One region of the Pantoea vagans genome, then DNA from elsewhere that is predicted to be linked to it. Evidence: predicted binding sites of a transcription regulator. Region 1 holds the regulator's gene; the other holds the start of a gene.
What was found. Region 1 encodes PurR, which represses purine synthesis genes. Its sites were predicted from a motif close to CANGCAAACGTTTGCNTG; they were not measured.
Positions count from the first base shown of each region.

Region 1 (6,062 bases):
GCAGGAATATTGCATGAAAGGATCGAGCATCAGCGAAAAAAGGTCATTGCCCAGATCGTAATGTTCTTTACCAACAATCCATGCGCGTTTTTTCGACTGTAAATTGGTCAATCGCGCGGCAGCAATGCGCAACGTATCCTTGAAATGGTGAGGCAGTTGTTTGTCCAGATGTTGTTTCAGTACGCGATGGAAAAATACATCCAGCTGTTCGCAATCCCACCAGCCGTCCATATAACTCTCACCTAAACCCAACGATCCTTCTTGCAAAACACGTTTGAAAAAATCAGGGTGCTTAACCTGAATATCCCAGGGGCGTGTGCCATTGATGGTAACATCAGCGCGTTCCAGTAATTCGCTGACGATACGAAACCAGTGGTTTTCTTCAAGGCTCACTTCTTCTATACACGATGAACTCATAGCTTCTCCATCACCTTTCCGATTTGAACCTGAGGAAATAATAGTCAATTTCCCCAGGCCTGTGAGAGAACTCACGGAAAATCCGTGCGCCACATAGCCGACGTTTTACAGAGGTATGAATCTGAATAGAAATGTCTGGCACAAATCAGGAGAGGAAGATCGTGCAGACGCCATCCCAGCGACAGAGTCGCTTAAAATTAATACAATTATGTTATTGATTTGTTACGGAAATGCTGACCCACCGAGTATATGCTCACGTGGGGCAATATTCAACGAGTTATCGTTAGTATGCTAACGAAAGTTATTTCGTTAGTGATTATCTTCGCAGGGACGAGAGTTGTGAGCAACATCACTTTGTGCGCAAGGCGAACGCTGCCAGATAAAGCCAGCCCATGCCAGCACGACCGTCGCCACCATCACCAGGGTCGTATTGTGCAGCGCTTGTGCTAATCCGGCGGATACCAGCAGGCTGGCAATAAAGCACAGGCCGAGTTGAAACAGGTTCTGTAAACCCGCCGCTTTACCTGTGGCCTGAGGGAAGGGGGCCAAAGCACTGGCAACCACTATCGGGTAAATCGCGCCATTCGCCAGTGCCATGCCGCAGAAAGGCAACAATAATGCCACCAATGATGGCGCAGGCAGCATGGCGACCACAAACAGACTGAGGATGCTCAGGCTATAAACCACCAGCAGCCATGGAAGAAGCTGCGCACCCTGATAACGATTGAGCAGCGCGCGGCAGCCGAAGCCACCAATCAGAAAAGCAATGGTCTGTGGGATATAGCTCAAGCCAATGTCTGCGGGTGTTAACCCTGCTGAGGCGAGAATAAAAGGTGAACCGGTTAGCCACGCGAAAAAACTGGCAGAACAGGCTGAGTAAATCAGCACGTTGCCACTGTATACGCGGGTCTTCAGCAGCGTGAGCCAGCCAGGTTGCGCAACCTTTGCAGCCTGACCCTTTTTGCGGGCAGTCAGTTGCAGGGTGCCAATGAGCAGCAAAACGGTGATCGCTGTGAGCGCGATAAAAATACTGCGCCAATGGAAGTGTCCCATTAGCCAGGCACCCAGCAATGGGGCTAAAGCTGGCGAAAGCGCGACCAGAGGCATGATGGTGGCAAACACTTTGTTGGCTTGTGCTTTCGGGTAGCGATCCACCACCAGTGCCTGCCAGCTCACGGCCGCCGCACAGACGCCCACAGCCTGTACGAAACGCAATGCCAGCATCAGGTTGACGTCTGTTACCCACAACATGCCAAGGCAGCCCAAGGCGAAAAGCGTCAATCCTGCCAACAGAATCGGTTTACGACCAAAGCGATCCGACAAGGGGCCCCAAAACACCTGCGCACAGGCAAATCCACCGAGAAACAGGCTAAGGCTGGCGCTGATCGTACCCGGAGCCGTGGCAAAATCGCGTTGCATGTCACCAAAAGCGGGCAGATACATATCCGTGGCGAGAAAGCCGAGCATACTCAGCAAGGCAAGGTAGGGCAGAAATCCTTTTGAAGACAACATAGTGATTCTCATTGGCAGATTGAACGCCGGGGAGTGTAAAAGAGTGCGTTGCGGTTTGTGAAACGCTAATATTTGCAACCTGCTGTTAAAAATTTTGAAGGCAAATACATGTGGTCTGAGTATGCACTGGAAGTAGTAGATGCGGTGGCGCGCAGCGGCAGTTTCAGCGCGGCAGCGCAAGAGTTGCATCGTGTGCCTTCTGCCGTCAGCTATACCGTCAGGCAGCTGGAAACCTGGTTAGCGGTTCCGTTGTTTGAACGCCAGCATCGTGAAGTCGTCTTAACACCAGCTGGAGAGCACTTTGTCCGTGAAGGGCGATCTGTTATCAAAAAAATGCTTGCAACGCGCAGGCAGTGCCAACAGTTGGCGAACGGCTGGCGCGGACAGTTGAGCATCGCGGTGGACTGCATCGTCAAACCCCAGCGCACCCGACAACTGGTGAAAGATTTTTACCGTCATTTCCCGGATATGGAGCTGATTATCAGCTACGAAGTGTTCAACGGTGTCTGGGATGCGCTGGCCGACGGGCGTGTTGATGTCGCTATTGGCGCAACGCAGGCGGTTCCGGTTGGCGGGCGTTTCGCCTTTCAGGATATGGGGGCCTTAAACTGGCGTTGCGTTGTCAGTCCCGATCATCCGTTGGTCAACAATACAGAATTAAATGATGAAATATTGCGTGCCTGGCCATCGCTGGTGCTGGAAGATACGTCTCGCGCATTACCCAGACGTATGACCTGGACCCTGGACAATCAGCGGCGTTTGGTGGTGCCGGAGTGGGAAACCGGAATGGATTGTTTGCAGGCGGGATTGTGTGTCGGCATGGTGCCAGGGCATTTAGCGCGGCCACTGTTGGATCAAGGCACGCTGGTGGAATTGCCACTGCCGCAGCCGTTTCCTGACAGCCCTTGCTGTGTCAGTTGGTCAGAGCAGCGAGCATCACCCGCGTTGGATTGGCTTCTGGCTTATCTGGGTGATGCAGAGACGCTGAACCACGAATGGCTCAGCGAAACGCGAGGTTAGCGGCGATAGTCGCGGAATGGGCCATCGGCAACGGAGCGGCGCTCAATCAAGGTCGGTTGAACCTCAATCGTTTGTGGCTCTTCACGCTTGCTGGTGATGCGATCCAGCAACATTTCGAGCGCTTTCTCACCCAACTCAGCCTTCGGTTGGTGCACGGTGGTGAGCGCTGGTGTGAAAAAGCGCGCGTTGCGCACGTTATCGTACCCGATCACGGAAATATCTTGCGGGACGCGCAAGCCCATCTCATCGGCTGCGCAAATCGCACCCATTGCCATGATATCGCCACCACAGAATACGGCAGTTGGACGCTGTTTCTGATTCAAGATTTGTTGCATCGCCTGATAGCCTGAATCGGGTTCAAAATCACCCTGCACAATCCACTCTGGCCGCACCGTGACCCCGGCTTCATTCATTGCCTGCAAGAAGCCAGCGTGGCGTCCACCGCCCGTGTTGCGTTCAAGTTGTCCCGGGATCGCGCCAATATCGCGGTGACCACGTTCGATCAAATAGCGCCCAGCCAAATAACCGCCATGGAAAGCATTGTCCTGCACGGTATCGGTAAAGTCACCGCGCGAAGCACCCCAGTCCATCACCACCATCGGGATATTGCGATTCTCCTCCAGCATTTGCAGCAGGTCATCTGGGTATTCGGAGCACATGACCAACAGACCATCGACGCGCTTCTGCGCCATCATCGAGAGATAAGCACGCTGCTTTTGCAGGTCGTTGTGCGCATTGCCAAGGATTAATGTGTAGCCGCGCTCGAAGCAGTGATTCTCAACCGCTTCAATGATCTCAGCAAAGTAGGGAGCTTCACTTGAAGTCGCCAGCAATCCCAATGTCTTGGTGTGATTGACCTTCAAACTGCGCGCAACGGCGCTGGGGGAATAGTGCAATTCTTTAATTGCTTCCCAAACGGCGTTACGCGTCTCTTCTGCGACAAAACGCGTTTTGTTGATGACATGCGAAACCGTGGTGGTGGAGACACCCGCGCGTTTTGCTACATCTTTAATTGTGGCCATGAAAAAGGTACTCCCCGGCTTATCGCAACGTACTGATAAGTATATTGTTAAACGTTTGCGTCTGCGAAGGGTTTTGCACCCGAAAATTTGGGTCAACGCTGCCTGTTCAGGCAGGAAAAATCGCTTCAGCAGGCTGTAAATACAGCATGCGCAAAATGGGTTGCGCAACGAAAGGCGGCGATTCTAGCAAGCTGGCGCGGATAACACGAGATTTTTGCCTGACGCTGTGCGAAAATTGTTTTAACCCTAATAAAAGTGTGACTAAGGAGTAGTGATGAGTACAGATCTGAAGCTGGCCCTGATGACCACGGTTGGCGCACTGTTAATGATTATTGCGTTCAGCTTTACGGCCATCCTGCATTAAACAAAAGCGTATAAAAAAAGCCGGTGCTGTGAAAGCATCCGGCTTTTTTTATACGTTGCGCAACGACTAACGAATGGTTTTCGGCGTCATCATGCGGCGTGCACCAACATAATGCTTCTCCCAGTAATCCTCACCCAACGCACTAATCTGAATGTCTTTACCGGTCCGCGGTGACTGAATAAATTTACCGTTACCAAGGTAGACACCTACGTGATCGGCAGTGCCACGATTATTAATACGGAAGAAGACTAAATCGCCTTTTTCGAGCATCTGACGCTTAATCGGCGCGGCATCATGCAAGTGATACATCTCATTCGCAGTGCGCGGGAATTTGTATTTGACTAAATCTTTGTAGGCGTACCACACCAGACCACTGCAGTCGAAACCTGTATTCGGCGAGGTGCCACCCCACTGATAAGGTTTGCCCAACTGGCCCATCAATTTGGTCATCGCTGTTTCACGCGCCTTTTGATAACGCTGGCGGTGTGATTTGCTCATGCGAATGCCGGTCAGCTCCAGCGCTTCATCATCGACTTCACGCGTTTTTTTGGCTAAGCGTTGATGGCCATATTTCTTTGCTGGCGATTTCAGCAGGGATTTCTTACGGGTGGTTTTGTGCAGCGCGGTTTCTGTCTTGCTTTGCTTCTTCAGCTTGAGTTTTTGCACCGTAGTAGACAGGCGAGACTTTTTAGCCGTGGTTTTCACCGGACGTCGCTTGCGGCGCTCATCTTCGCGCGCGCTTTTTTTCTCAGCATTATGCAAACTGGCGTTAACAGGCGCATGCGGTGAAGCAGAGGCCACATTAACGAACAGTTGGGCGAAAGCCAGTATGATAAGCGTAATCAGTAAACGCATAGTCCGGTTACAGGTTAAGCAGTCTGATAAAAAAACAGGCCGCGGCTACGTAAGAGAAATCTGATCAACGATCAGCGCCGAAGTGATTCTAATCCACTTTTTTTCCAAAAGGTAAGGCCTTTTTCTATTAATCTGTTACACGGCTTATTCTGTCGCCTTAATGAGCAATTTCAGCTGGTTAACGCAGCGAAACTATTGCTAATTATTAATTTGTTCATGCCTTTTAATGATATGAAATTGTTATTGAAGTTGGCGGGACTTAACAAACATGGCGATTCGCAGGTCGCGAACGCAAAATCCCGTTTTCAGTGCAGGCCTGAAGTCGCTACAATAAACAAACACGAAGTGATGCTTTAAGGAAGGCAATAATGAGTACTGTTGAAAAAATTCAGCGCCAGATCGCAGAAAACCCAATCCTGCTGTACATGAAAGGTTCCCCGAAACTGCCTAGCTGCGGTTTCTCTGCGCAAGCTGTGCAGGCACTCTCGGCCTGTGGTGAGCGCTTCGCCTACGTCGATATTCTGCAGAACCCGGATATCCGTGCCGAATTGCCAAAAATCGCTAACTGGCCAACCTTCCCGCAGCTGTGGGTGGATGGTGAGCTGGTCGGCGGTTGCGACATCATCGTCGAGATGTTCCAGCGTGGCGAACTCCAGCCGCTGCTGAAAGAAACCGCTGAGAAGTATAAAGAAGCGGAATAAGTGAAAAGGCCGACAAATGTCGGCCTTTTCTTTGGCTGCTGATCAGGCCGATGCGTCGTCTTCTGGCTGCTCATCATTAAACGCCAGCGGCCAGCCGCCCAAACGTTTCCAACGATTCACCAGTTCACAAAACAGCGTTGCTGTTTGCTCGGTGTCGTACAGTGCGGAGTG
Region 1 covers NZ_CP011427.1:2,211,588-2,217,649, reverse strand. Annotated here, with positions in the region: gene cfa (cyclopropane fatty acyl phospholipid synthase) at 1-417, opposite strand, end outside; gene punC (purine nucleoside transporter PunC) at 727-1,929, opposite strand; gene punR (DNA-binding transcriptional activator PunR) at 2,038-2,949, shown strand; gene purR (HTH-type transcriptional repressor PurR) at 2,946-3,971, opposite strand; gene LK04_RS20550 (YnhF family membrane protein) at 4,246-4,335, shown strand; gene LK04_RS10280 (C40 family peptidase) at 4,402-5,190, opposite strand; gene LK04_RS10275 (Grx4 family monothiol glutaredoxin) at 5,556-5,891, shown strand; gene rnt (ribonuclease T) at 5,934-6,062, opposite strand, start outside.

Region 2 (6,062 bases), 600 kb from region 1:
ATCATTCGCCCACGCCACGCTTGAAGATGCCTCACTCAGCACTTCGGGATACCAGCTACCACTTTGCAGATTGCGAAAGCGTATGCCGTACTGACGGCGTGACAGGAAATCCTCGGCTAACGCCATGACTTCATTGTCTGGCGTGATCGCCAGCGCTCCCATGGTGTAAAAATCGCTATGCGAGGCACGCTGATTACCGTCAATCAGCAGTTGCCAGGGTTCATCGGCTGGCGCATCTAAGGCCTGGCGAAAATAGAGTGGATATTCGTTGCCCACTTCATAACGACTTTGGTAGCGATAACCGTTTTTCACATAGGGCACTGAGTGATCCTGCTGTGGAATACGATCAACGATCTCCTTCAACACCCGCTCTTGCAGGTTGTTTTGTGAAGCCATCATCGCCTTGCCGTAGGCATTTTCGGCATGCAGATGGTCCAGCACTTCAGGATTTTCACGATCGTCATCACGCAACCAATAGTAGTTATCGGTACGCATTTCACCGTGCAGGTTCATCACATGGGGGATTTTTTTCGCTTGTGGCTGGTGCATCTTGGCTCCTTTCCCTGAATAACAGCATCCAGCAAGCGTGGCACTTATCACTCAGGAAGCCAAGCATCAGCGCACAGGAAGTACAACAACTGGCGGTCACGCCGTCTGGAGCCGCATCGGAGCTGGCGGTCCTCGTGCCCCGATGCGGCCCCAGCCTGCTCATCAACCTGGGAGTGTGTTGCTCAAAGGGCAAATTTTCTTTGGCCCTACCGCCTCACGCGGCTTTTTCTGCCTCAATATCGCGCTGAATGCCTTCGCGTACATCTTGTGGGATCTTCAGCGCATCACCCAGCGCGGAGAGATAGCTACGCTCCATAAAGTGGTCGACATCAATGGCGGCGCAACTCAGGAAGTAAAGTTCCAGCGCTTCTTCTTCGTTTTTCACATCAGCAGCCAGCCATTGGGGATCGAGCGGGCGATTCATCGCCTGTTGAATTAACGCTTCCGCCTGCGCGCCATAGCCCGCCTGATGGATATTCTGTTCGATGGCCGCGCGTTCACGGTCATCAATATGCCCATCGCTTTTGGCCGCGAACACCAGGGCCGTCACCAGCCGCTCTGCGCGTTGATCAACTGGCGTCTGCAACTGACCAAATCCCGGTTCATCCTGATGTGTCTCCCGCACGCGCTGTTTGTATTTGTTCCACAGCACCGCACCCGCCGCCGCGCCGCCGCCCACCAGCAACGCTTTACCACCGTATTTGGTCAGCAGCTTACGGGTCGATTTGCTGGCCACTAACAATCCCGCCAGGCCGCCCAGCGCACCGGGTGCCAACATATCGCTTAAACCACCGGATTTTCCCTCGCCGCCTTTTTTCGCCAGCACCGATTGGATCTGCTGCAACCAATTGCTCATCGTTTAACTCCCGTTTAAGTTTCCGGTTTCTATGCTGCCGCAGCTTGTGTCAGTTAACGTCAGAGCGAGAAAAGTATGGCAAACCTGAATGAGGCGAATGCGTGAGTACGCAAACGTTTTCGTATATACTGCGCGCGCATTTTGACTGCTAAGGTGAAATTATGACGACTCTAGGAACCGCGCTGCGCCCTGCCGCAACGCGCGTGATGCTGTTAGGTTCAGGCGAATTGGGCAAAGAAGTGGCGCTGGAGTGTCAGCGTCTGGGTGTGGAAGTGATCGCCGTGGATCGTTATGCCGATGCCCCTGCGATGCACGTTGCTCACCGCAGCCATGTGATCAATATGCTGGATGGCGATGCGCTGGCAGCATTAATCGCGCTGGAGAAGCCGCACTTCGTGGTGCCAGAAATCGAAGCCATCGCAACTGAAAAGCTGCTGGAACTGGAAGCACAGGGCCAGAAAGTGGTGCCTACCGCACGCGCTGCGCGTTTGACCATGAACCGCGAAGGCATTCGTCGTCTGGCCGCCGAAGAGTTGTCCCTGCCGACTTCAACTTATCAGTTTGCCGATAGCAAAGAGAACTTTGTCGCTGCTGCTCACGACATCGGCTTCCCGTGCATCGCTAAGCCTGTTATGAGCTCATCTGGCAAAGGCCAGAGCTTCATCCGTGAAGCCAGCCAGCTGGAGAAAGCCTGGGATTACGCGCAACAAGGTGGTCGTGCGGGTGCGGGTCGCGTGATTGTTGAAGGTGTGGTGAAATTTGATTTTGAAATCACTCTGCTGACCATCAGCGCAGTGGATGGTATCCACTTCTGCGCACCGATTGGGCATCGTCAGGAAGATGGCGATTACCGTGAATCCTGGCAGCCGCAGCAGATGACCGAGCTGGCACTGCAACGCGCTCAGGATATTGCTGCGAAGGTGGTCAAGGCATTAGGCGGTTACGGCCTGTTTGGCGTCGAGCTGTTTGTCTGTGGTGACGAGGTGGTGTTCAGCGAAGTCTCGCCACGTCCACACGATACCGGCATGGTGACCCTGATATCCCAGGATCTGTCAGAGTTTGCGCTGCATGTGCGTGCGTTCCTCGGATTGCCTATCGGCGGGATTCGCCAGTATGGCCCAGCGGCATCGGCGGTGATCCTGCCACAGCTAGACAGCCAGAACGTGCAGTTCGTGAATATCGAAGCGGCATTAGGTGCGGGTCTACAGCTGCGCCTGTTCGGTAAACCGGAAATTGCGGGTCAGCGCCGTCTGGGTGTGGCTCTGGCGACCGGTGACAATACCGATGACGCCATTGCCCGCGCGATAGCCAGCGCGGCTGCTGTGAAGGTCGAAGGTTAATCATTGCGGGGGCGGCACTCAGGCCACCCCCGCAACGCCATTATTTTGCCCCTTCAACCGCTTCGCGCGCCAGACGCGTAATACGATCCCAGTCACCACTTTCCAGTGCATCATTTGGCACCAGCCAAGACCCACCAATGCAGAGCACGCTTTTTAGTGCCAGGTAATCACGATAGTTAGCGGGAGAGATGCCGCCGGTTGGGCAGAAGCGCACCTGCGGGAACGGACCACCAATCGCTGACAAGGCTTTTACCCCGCCATTGGCTTCGGCCGGGAAGAATTTAAACTCGCGCAGGCCATAATCCATGCCCAGCATCAGCTCAGACACGGTGCTGATACCAGGGATCAGCGGCACAGGGCCCTCAACGGCGGCTTTTAACAAGGGTTCGGTTAAACCAGGGCTGATAACGAACTGCGCACCGGCATCAGTGACTTCTTTCAACTGCTGGGTGTTGATCACCGTGCCCGCACCGACAATCGCTTCCGGCACTTCTTTGATCATGGCACGCAGTGCGTCCATGGCCACGGGGGTACGCAGCGTCACTTCCAGCACACGTACACCACCGGCCACCAGCGCTTTAGCCATCGGCACCGCGTGTTCCAGTTTGTTGACCACAATCACCGGCACAACCGGGCCAGTTGTCATGATCTGTTCAGCACTTGTTTTCCAGTTCTTCATCACGTTTCCTTAGTGGCATCAGCGCGGCTTACGCCACGCTGTCAATAATTTGGCTCTACCATACAAGATTGGCTGGAGTGGCGTCTATCGGATATCAAAATTTTTTGAAACTCTGGTTCAATTTTAAGAAGAATGAATTTTGGGTACAAAAAAGCCCGCACTGAGCGGGCTTCATTTTTAACGATTACTCAAACTCATTCCAGGAACGACCATCGCGGGTGATCATCGCGACAGAGGCCACAGGGCCCCAGGTTCCAGCCTGATAAGGTTTAGGCGCATCAGCATCGGCGTTCCACGCATCAATGATCGAATCCACCCAGCCCCACGCCGCTTCCACTTCATCACGGCGCACAAACAGTGCCTGAATGCCGCGCATGGTTTCCAGCAGCAGGCGCTCGTAAGCATCCGCCAGATGTGACTGGTTGAAGGTTTCGGAGTAGCTCAGATCCAGCTTGGTGGTCTGCAGTTTGTGTTTGTGATCCAGACCCGGCACTTTGTTCAGGATCTCGATATCTACGCCTTCGTCCGGCTGCAGACGAATCGTCAGCTTGTTCTGTGGCAGTTCAGCGTAGGAGTCTTTGAACAGATTCATCTCTGGGTTTTTGAAGTAAACCACAACCTCAGAGCATTTGGTCGGCAAACGCTTACCGGTACGCAGGTAGAACGGCACGCCCGCCCAACGCCAGTTGTCGATATCCACACGGATAGCCACGAAGCTCTCAGTGGCGCTCTGCTTGTTCGCACCCTCTTCTTCCAGATAACCCGGCACTTTTTTGCCTTGCACAAAGCCGGCGGTGTACTGACCGCGCACGGTTTTGTCACGCACGTTGGTCTGGTCGATGCGGCGCAGTGAACGCAACACTTTCACTTTCTCATCACGGATCGCATCCGCGCTGAGGTCGGATGGCGGTGACATGGCGATCATGGTCAGGATCTGCAACAGGTGGTTCTGAATCATGTCGCGCATCTGGCCCGCTTTATCGAAGTAACCCCAACGGCCTTCGATACCCACCTCTTCTGCCACGGTAATCTGCACGTGGTCGATGGTGCGGTTATCCCAGTTATTTACGAAGATAGAGTTGGCGAAACGCAGTGCCAGCAGGTTCAGAACCGTCTCTTTACCCAGATAGTGGTCAATACGGAACACCTGGCTCTCTTCGAAATACTTACCGACGCTGTCGTTGATCTCTTGTGAGGTTTCCAGTGAGGTACCGAGCGGCTTTTCCATTACCACGCGCGCTGGTTTGGCATTCAGCTTGGCCGCGCCCAGACCATCACAAATCGCGCCGAAGGTGCTTGGCGGCATGGCGAAGTAGTTGATGGTGACACGCTCTTTCTGGTCAAGCATCTTGCCCAGTTTGGTGAAATGGGAAGTGTCGTTAACGTCGAGGTTGCAGAAGTCGAGACGGCTGCTGAGTTTGTCCCACAGCGCTTCGTCGATCTTCTCTTTCATGAAGGTTTCCAGCGCCTCACGTACCACTTTGGTGTACGCGTCTTTGTCCCACTCCGCACGCCCCACGCCAATAATGCGTGTGGTGTCGTGAATCTGACCCGCTTTCTCCAGCTGATACAGTGAAGGCAACAGTTTCCGGCGTGCAAGATCGCCTTTGGCACCGAAAATAACCAGATCGCATGCCTGGGCTGTTTGTGTTACCGCCATTTTCCTCTCCTCGTTGCAGGATATACCCGGTTTGAGCGTCCTCATCATCCCAGGTCCTTATTGTAATTTTCTTACAGCACAATGTACTTTTTTCCCCGCATCGTAACAACCCAGACGCGGTGTGGCATTAGCCATTACTTTGAACATGATGGCGAACAAAGATGTGTTGTCGTGTGCGCTTTAGGCTTTTTTTCTGTTTCGATGTTTGTCGGGAAAAACCCGGCAACGATCAAAGTATGACAAAAAAATCGCGCTTACATTTGTCCGCTGCTGCGTGCGAGCCGGTATTACACGGTATATTCTTGAGAATTGGCAGCGATTTCATCATTTAATGAAAGTGATTGAGGAGCATCAGGTTAACGACATGCTGGAACACATACAGGCGCAACTTGAGGCGCTGAGCAAATCAGAGCGCAAAGTGGCGGAACAGATCCTTGCCGCTCCGCAACAGGCAATGCACTCCAGTATTGCCACGCTGGCGCGGGCTGCCGAGGTCAGCGAACCGACCGTTAACCGCTTTTGTCACCGCATGGGCACGCGCGGCTTTCCCGATTTCAAATTACGTCTGGCCCAGAGTCTGGCAAAAGGCCCAAGCTGGGTCAGCCGCGATGTGGAAGAAAATGACAGCGTAGAGAGTTATAGCCACAAGATTTTTGATTCTGCGCTCGCCGGGCTGAGCCAGGTACGACAACAGCTGGATTTACAGGCGATCGATAAAGCCATTCTGGCGTTAACACAGGCCAATAAAATTGCCTTTTTTGGCCTTGGTGCCTCCGCCGTGGTGGCGCATGATGCGACCAATAAATTTCTGCGCTTTAATCTGCCGGTCATCTGGTCAGAGGATATTGTGATCCAGCGCATGAGTTGCATAAATAGTGGACCAAATGACGTTTTTGTTCTCATATCACATACTGGCCGCACCAAAAATATGATAGAACTGGCTCGCCTGGCGCGTGTAAACGCTTCCACAGTTCTGGC
Region 2 covers NZ_CP011427.1:1,613,122-1,619,183, reverse strand. Annotated here, with positions in the region: gene LK04_RS07485 (prolyl oligopeptidase family serine peptidase) at 1-549, opposite strand, end outside; gene LK04_RS07480 (tellurite resistance TerB family protein) at 764-1,405, opposite strand; gene purT (formate-dependent phosphoribosylglycinamide formyltransferase) at 1,567-2,745, shown strand; gene LK04_RS07470 (bifunctional 4-hydroxy-2-oxoglutarate aldolase/2-dehydro-3-deoxy-phosphogluconate aldolase) at 2,786-3,424, opposite strand; gene zwf (glucose-6-phosphate dehydrogenase) at 3,609-5,084, opposite strand; gene LK04_RS07460 (MurR/RpiR family transcriptional regulator) at 5,449-6,062, shown strand, end outside.
Region 2: the regulator PurR is predicted to act here: its motif matches at 1,512-1,529, upstream of purT (formate-dependent phosphoribosylglycinamide formyltransferase).